2 linked regions of the Rhodoligotrophos defluvii genome follow. The protein of the gene in region 1 interacts with the protein of each later gene in a pairwise test. Links are inferred from orthologs where the notes say so. Each region holds a gene or a part of one and is shown on either strand. Other genes may lie near its edges.

Evidence for each region. Proteins that work in one complex are often made in the same cells at the same time.
Region 2: the proteins of E4P09_RS15455 (region 1) and rlmB interact in binary tests that used the Escherichia coli proteins (3 or more experiments, as listed by UniProt). The link is inferred for Rhodoligotrophos defluvii from one-to-one orthologs.

What each region holds. Positions count from the first base shown.
Region 1 is NZ_SZZM01000003.1:244,861-247,782, forward strand. It holds E4P09_RS15455 (NAD(P)H-hydrate dehydratase), read right to left. Parts: upstream 2,246-2,922; coding sequence 755-2,245; downstream 1-754. Other genes in the region: tig (trigger factor), read right to left, coding at 1-66; E4P09_RS26040 (hypothetical protein), read right to left, coding at 496-639; E4P09_RS15460 (P-II family nitrogen regulator), read left to right, coding at 2,555-2,893. UniProt on the Escherichia coli protein: Bifunctional enzyme that catalyzes the epimerization of the S- and R-forms of NAD(P)HX and the dehydration of the S-form of NAD(P)HX at the expense of ADP, which is converted to AMP.
Region 2 is NZ_SZZM01000005.1:233,291-237,710, forward strand. Bases 13-2,832 are described here. They hold rlmB (23S rRNA (guanosine(2251)-2'-O)-methyltransferase RlmB), read right to left. Parts: upstream 1,925-2,832; coding sequence 1,100-1,924; downstream 13-1,099. Other genes in these bases: E4P09_RS20215 (helix-turn-helix domain-containing protein), read right to left, coding at 61-480; E4P09_RS20220 (hypothetical protein), read left to right, coding at 493-864; tuf (elongation factor Tu), read left to right, coding at 2,552-2,832. Outside these bases: more of tuf, read left to right, coding at 2,833-3,745; rpsJ (30S ribosomal protein S10), read left to right, coding at 3,814-4,122; rplC (50S ribosomal protein L3), read left to right, coding at 4,151-4,420. UniProt on the Escherichia coli protein: Specifically methylates the ribose of guanosine 2251 in 23S rRNA.

The DNA of each region.
Region 1 (2,922 bases):
CTGGGCGCCCACCACCACCTTTAGCTCGCGCTTCAGGCCCTCATTCAGGGTCTCGGTCACCTGCACGTCGCAATTCCTCGTTAGCTTGGGCACGGCACCGCGGGGAGCGGCCCGGCCAACCAATCAGCGGATCCAGATGCAGCCCGCCTGAAAACCTCGCCAATGGTGCGGGCGGAGGGACTTGAACCCCCACGGGCTTGAGCCCACGAGGACCTAAACCTCGCGTGTCTGCCAATTCCACCACGCCCGCAGGCGCGCAAGGCGTCTGGTCCGGCTGCATAGTCGGGCGCCTCTATAGCACAATGACTTTTCGCCGCGCCAGAGCGCAAACGCGCTTAATTCATGACGGTGCAGAACAAGCGCGCCGAGCCGGCATTGACCGTGATCTCGAACCGAAGGTCACGTCTATAGTCGCGTCATTGCCGCGCTTGACGCGGCAATCCAGGGGCCGCGAAGGAAGCCGAGCCTGGCCTCCCGGGACGCATCGTGCCGGGTCTAGCGTCTGATCATCCAGGCCAGGCTTGCGACATAGCCGGTGAAAGCCAGGGCCGTGACCATGGCGGACATCGACGGCTCCCCGTCGCTGAAAACCACAAGCGCAAGCAGGCCGGCACCCGCTGCCGCCGCAACCTTGACCATCGAGACATCTCCCTTTCCGCCTTGTTCGCTCCGTTTTGAAACAGGCGGGCACAGCTCAGTCATTTTTCAACCGCAATTGAGCAAGACCTGCGCCAGATTTGGAGAGCGCTCTATCTTAGCCCGCCATGAGCTTTGCCAGGGCGACTGGCACGAGCTCGGGCAGGTCCTCGGCGATCAGCCCTGGCCCGAAGGCCGCTGCCGCTTCGCCATGCAGCCATGCCGCCATGGCTGCTGCCGGCCAGGCCGGCACATGCTGGGCGCACAGTCCCAGGATGAGCCCAGCGAGAACATCCCCGCTGCCGGCCGTGGCGAGCGTCGGGGGCGCGTTGGTGTTGACGGCGCAGCGCCCGTCAGGCGCCGCGATGACCGTGTCGGGCCCCTTCAGCAGTATGATGGCGCCGGAGCGGCGGGCCGCGGCGATCGCGCGCTCGGTCTTCGCTCGCGTGGTGTCCCACAGGTCTCCGAACACGCGCCGAAACTCGCCCTCATGGGGGGTCAGGATCACCCCTCGATCAGCACGCGCTTTGATGGCCGCGAACAGCGTCTCCGGCTCTTGGGCGAAGACGGTGAGCGCATCGGCATCCAGCACGACCATGGCGCCGCTTGCCAAGCAGGCCAGCACCTTGTCTCTGGTGCTGTTGTCGATGCCTGCTGCAGGCCCGATCAGCACCGCGTTGCGGCGCTTGTCGCCAAGCGCCGCAACCAGCGCTTCCGCATCGCCCGCTTCCAGCAGCATGATCGCCGTCAAGTGAGCGGCGAGCACGTCCAGCGCGGCCGCCTCGCCCGCCACGCTGACCAGGCCCGCACCGACACGGAGCGCGGCACGCGCCCCCAGCCGTGCCGCGCCGGTGTGCCACTTGTCGCCCGAGACCACGACCGCATGGCCGCGAGCGTATTTGTGCCCATCCGGATCCGGCCGCGGGATGGCATCCGCCCACACGGCCGGGCCATTCTCGAACTGGTTTGGCGCTATTTCATTCAGCACCATGTCGGGGATGCCAATATCGGCGAGGTGGACGTCGCCGCAACAGGCCCGCCCCGGCATCAGCACATGTCCAGGCTTCTTACGGAAGAAGGTGACGGTTGCCGCCGCCCTGACCGCGACACCCCTCACCTGCCCTGTCTCTCCATCGATGCCGGATGGCATGTCTATGGCCAGAATGGGCCGCCCGCTGGCATTCGCGCGCACGACCGCAGAGGCGGCAGCCCCGTCGAGAGCCCGCGACAATCCGGCGCCGAACAGGCCGTCTATGATCAAGTCAGCGCTGTCGAAGCCTCCCTGCTCCAGCGTCGCTACCGGACCGGCCCATGCCGCGGCCGCCTGGGCCGCATCGCCCTTGAGCTGCTCCATGGAGCCGAGCAATGCCAGCGACACGGCTGCGCCACCCTCGACCAGATGACGCGCCGCCACGAAGCCGTCGCCGCCGTTGTTGCCCGGGCCGCACAGCACCAGCACCCTGGCACCGGGCCAGCGTGCAGCCGCAAGCTCGGCCACTGCCGCCCCCGCGCGCTCCATCAGCAGCAAACCCGGCGTACCGGCGGCGATGGTCAGCCGGTCCGCCTCATACATCTGCCGGGGGGTCAGCAGGGCACAGCGGTTCTCCATCCGATACCTCGCCAAGCGTTGTTACATCGCCACAAGAAGAGTTGCGCATGATCGCAAGACCGTCGTGGCTAAAATGCAGCCAATTGCCTATTATTTCACCAGAGAAGGTGCTGCCCGGCGGGGCTCGTGGCGCCGCACGGAGCGGGACGAAAGGCTGGAAACCTTGTTTTCCGGTACTTCATGATCGGCGCGCCCCGTCTGGCATGGGGGCTGCATTCGCTAGTGCCGAGCATTGCGATGGCATGCTGGCCGCCGGCCATGCCGGAGGACGGGATCTTTCCTGGAGAACGAACTTTAAGGACGGGGCGTATGAAGAAGATTGAGGCGATCATAAAGCCGTTCAAGCTCGACGAAGTGAAGGAAGCGCTCCAAGAGGTCGGGCTGCAGGGAATAACCGTCACCGAGGCGAAGGGGTTCGGGCGCCAGAAAGGCCATACCGAGCTCTATCGTGGTGCTGAATACGTCGTAGACTTTCTACCCAAGGTAAAGATCGAGGTGGTGCTGCCTGACGAGCTGGTCGAAAAGGCGGTGGAAGCGATCCAGAATGCGGCGAAGACCGGCCGCATCGGCGATGGCAAGATCTTCATCTCGACCGTTGAGGAAGCGATCCGCATCCGCACCGGAGAAACCGGCACAGACGCCCTCTGACAGGAGGATCTGGATCATCGGCGTCTGCG
Region 2 (4,420 bases), on another replicon or contig:
TATATACGTTGTACGTGCGACAAAACGAAGGCAGACCGCGGATGGTTCCGTGCTTGTTTCTCACCCATCGTTCTCCGAGCTCAGCTCCTCGACGGGGATGGCGTGAGCGCCGGCCCGGAGCCGCACGCCGGGCTGGCCATGGTTCAGGAATTCGATGCCTAGCTGCTCAAGGGCAGTTTGGACCCTCAGCACGTTATTTAGGCGGCTGGTCAACTGTTCGCTTCCTTTCGCCTCCATATTGCGAACGGTATTCACATCCACTCCGGCAAGCCTAGCGAGATCGATTTGACCAATCCCAGCCAAAGCCCTGGCGGCTTTTAACTGATTTCCACTTACGAGCACGTCATCCACCAAAAAATTGGGTATGATACACAATTTCCTTGACCGCTGATCGCTCAGCAGTATGTTGGGTATTGTACCTAGCATACACGTTGCCAAATTGGCAACGTGATGTTTAAAGCGCAACAGCCGTTTGGACAAGGGGATGATGCCATGATCAATTGGGTGGACCTCGGCGTTAAGGCGGACCTTCTGGAGTACGTGGATCAGGTCGTTGAACAAGTGCCGGATGAGAAGAAGAGAGCTTGGATGAACAAAGGGGATGAGCTAACCGACGAGTTAGTTATGGCGATTACCGACGCTGAAATTGAAAACGAGACCGACGCGTGGGCAAAGATTGCGTCGGCGTTTCTCGATCTAGATGAGTATGTCCAGGAGGCTGTCGCTTATCTCTTCCGCCACTACAATGTGGCCCTTCCAAAGGAGCTGTGGCAAGTGGCGCCAAGCCATATGCAGGAACTCCAGGCGCAAATCGATGACTGGGAGCCGTCGACCGATGACGGCGAACCGGCGCTAGCGGCCTGACCCTTCTCAACGCCTTCGAGACCCCGCCTAAATGGCGGGGTTTTTCTATGCCCAGCTCCTGACATCAGACTGACATGGACCGGCGGCAGGTGGATGTCTCGCAGAGGCGTTGGAAATTTTATCAGGATATCAGCCACTTATTGGTGCCGGCAGCAGGGCTCGAACCCGCGACCCCCTGATTACAAATCAGGTGCTCTACCTGCTGAGCTATGCCGGCGCCGTGTGTCCTTGGCGATCAATCTCGTAAGCAACCCTGCAGTGTCAAGTCGCAATCGCTCCCGCCCGGAGCCTTGGCTCGAGCGGAGCGGCTGACGATATAGAGCGCGATCGCTGCTGCGGTCGAGACGTTGAGGCTGATGATCCGGCCGGGCAGGGGGATTTTCGCCAGAAGATCGCAGCGTTCGCGGGTGAGCCGGCGCAGCCCTTTGCCCTCGGCGCCCAGCACCAGCGCCAGCGGCGGCCGCAGGGGCGCCGATTCGAGATCGCCTTCCGCTTCGCTGTCGAGGCCGATCGCCGTGAAGCCCTTGCGCTTCAGCGCATCGAGGGCGCGTGCCAGATTGGTTTCCCTGACGATTGCCACGTGCTCCAGGCCGCCGCTTGCGGCTTTGGCCAGTGCCGCGGTCATGCCGGGACCATGCCGCTCGGTGGTGACCAGCGCATGCGCACCGAACGCGGCAGCCAGGCGGATCACCGCCCCGACATTGTGTGGATCGGTAACCTGGTCCAGCACCAGAATCACTCCCTCGGCCGGGATATCTTCCAGCGGCAGCGGCGCGAGGGGCAAGGCTTCGAGCACCAGGCCCTGATGCACCGCGTCCGGGCCGGTGATCCGGTCGAGAGCCTGCGGAGGAACGACCTCTACCGCGAGCCCCTCCGGGAGAGCGGCCGGTAGACGCTGCAGAGCGTTCTGGCTTGCCCAGAGCTTCGCCAATCGCCGCCGCGGATTCTTGAGTGCCGCCTCGACCGCATGGCGCCCGTAGATGAGCTCCTGCGGCCGCGTGTCCTGCCCGCGGGCGGCCGCTCTCTCTGAGGGGCTTCCCTGGCGGCGAAAGCGGCTCACCGGGAGGCCTCGCGGCCTTGTCGCGCCCGGGCTTGCGCCCTTCCGGGATCGGCGGCTCGGCAAGCGTTGGAAAGAACCATGAATTCTCTTCGCGTTGGGGTTGACAGGCCAATCGGCCATCTCCATAACACGCGCATTGCTTCCCGGGAAACGGTCCGGGACGGCTTCTTGCGCTCTATGCACGGGCGACATGTGGCACGGAGGGGTGCCCGAGTGGTTAAAGGGGACGGACTGTAAATCCGTTGGCTTAGCCTACGTTGGTTCGAATCCAACCCCCTCCACCAGGCCGATGTCGACCGGTGCCGCAGTCCCGCCACGGGGCGCCGCCTCGGGCCTTGCGCCCGCGGATTCGACGCTCCGGGCTGTTCGGCATTCGGCACATGCAGAGCGCCACGAGCCGGCCAGGCTGCACCCGGGATGGACTGGCGCTGATCGCTCGTCGCGCCGCCCAGCCCTCCGGCGCAGTGTGCGGGTGTAGCTCAATGGTAGAGCAGAAGCCTTCCAAGCTTAAGACGAGGGTTCGATTCCCTTCACCCGCTCCAGTTTCTGACCATGGGCTCAGCGGCACCAGGCGCCACCTTCGGAGACAAGAAGCCCCTGAGGGCTGAATGACAAGGACAGTTTGAGATGGCCAAGCAGAAGTTTGATCGTACGAAGCCCCATGTGAACATTGGGACGATTGGTCATGTTGATCATGGGAAGACGTCGTTGACGGCGGCGATCACGAAGGTTCTGGCCGAGACGGGTGGTGCGACGTTCACGGCCTATGACCAGATTGACAAGGCGCCGGAGGAGAAGGCGCGGGGGATCACGATTTCGACGAGCCACGTGGAATATGAGACGGGCAAGCGGCACTATGCGCATGTGGATTGCCCTGGTCACGCGGACTACGTGAAGAACATGATCACGGGTGCGGCGCAGATGGATGGAGCGATTCTGGTTGTGTCTGCGGCGGATGGTCCGATGCCGCAGACGCGCGAGCACATTCTTCTGGCGCGGCAGGTTGGTGTTCCGGCGCTGGTTGTTTACCTGAACAAGGTTGACCAGGTTGATGATCCCGAGCTTCTGGAACTGGTTGAGATGGAGGTTCGGGAGCTTCTGTCGAAATACGACTTTCCCGGGGACGAGATACCGGTGATTTCGGGCTCGGCGCTTGCGGCGCTGGAGGACCGGGATGCGGATGGGATTGGCCGGGCGTCGGTTCTGAAGCTGATGGAGGCGGTGGATTCGTACATTCCGACGCCTGAGCGTCCGAAGGACCAGCCGTTCCTGATGCCGATCGAGGACGTGTTCTCGATTTCGGGGCGCGGGACGGTTGTGACGGGCCGGATCGAGCGCGGTGTCGTGAAGGTCGGCGAGGAAGTGGAGATTGTCGGGATCCGCGACACGCGCAAGACGACGGTGACGGGCGTCGAGATGTTCCGCAAGCTGCTCGATCAGGGCGAGGCGGGCGACAATATCGGTGCGCTGCTGCGCGGCATCGACCGGGACATGGTGGAGCGGGGCCAGGTTTTGTGCAAGCCCGGCTCGGTGAAGCCGCACAAGAAGTTCACGGCGGAAGCCTACATCCTGACGAAGGAGGAGGGTGGACGTCACACGCCGTTCTTCACCAACTACCGTCCGCAGTTCTACTTCCGGACGACGGACGTGACGGGTGTTGTGACGCTGCCGGAAGGCGTCGAGATGGTGATGCCGGGCGACAACGTGTCGATGAGCGTTGAGCTGATCACGCCGATCGCCATGGAGGAGAAGCTGCGCTTCGCCATCCGGGAAGGCGGCCGCACCGTCGGCGCCGGCGTCGTCTCCTCCATCGAAGAGTAAGTGAATCGAAACCAGCACGTGCTCCCGGGAATCAACTCGGGAGCATGCTGCATCGCGGGTCTGAAACTATGCAGAGACAAAATATCCGCATCCGGCTCAAGGCGTTCGACCATCGCATCCTCGATGCGTCGACCCGGGAGATCGTGAACACCGCGAAGCGCACGGGCGCCCAGGTGCACGGCCCGGTTCCGCTGCCGACCCGGATCGAGCGGTTCACCGTCAACCGGTCGCCGCATATCGATAAGAAGAGCCGCGAGCAGTTCGAGATTCGCACTCACAAACGGCTTCTCGACATTGTCGACCCCACCCCGCAGACCGTCGATGCTCTGATGAAGCTCGACCTGGCGGCCGGTGTGGATGTCGAGATCAAGCTGTAACGCCCGTTCAAGCGAAAGGACCAAAGCGATGCGGTCAGGTGTCATCGCGCAGAAACTTGGCATGACCCGGATCTACACCGAGGACGGCCGTCAGATTCCGGTGACGGTCCTGAAACTCGACAAGTGTCAGGTCTTGGCGCACCGCACCCAGGAGAAGGACGGCTATACGGCTGTCCAGCTGGGCGTGGGTACGCCGAAGGTAAAGCGGGTCACCAAGGCGCAGCGCGGCCAGTTTGCGGCCGTGCAGGTCGAGCCGAAGCGGAAGGTGGCGGAGTTCCGCGTGAGCCCGGACAACCTC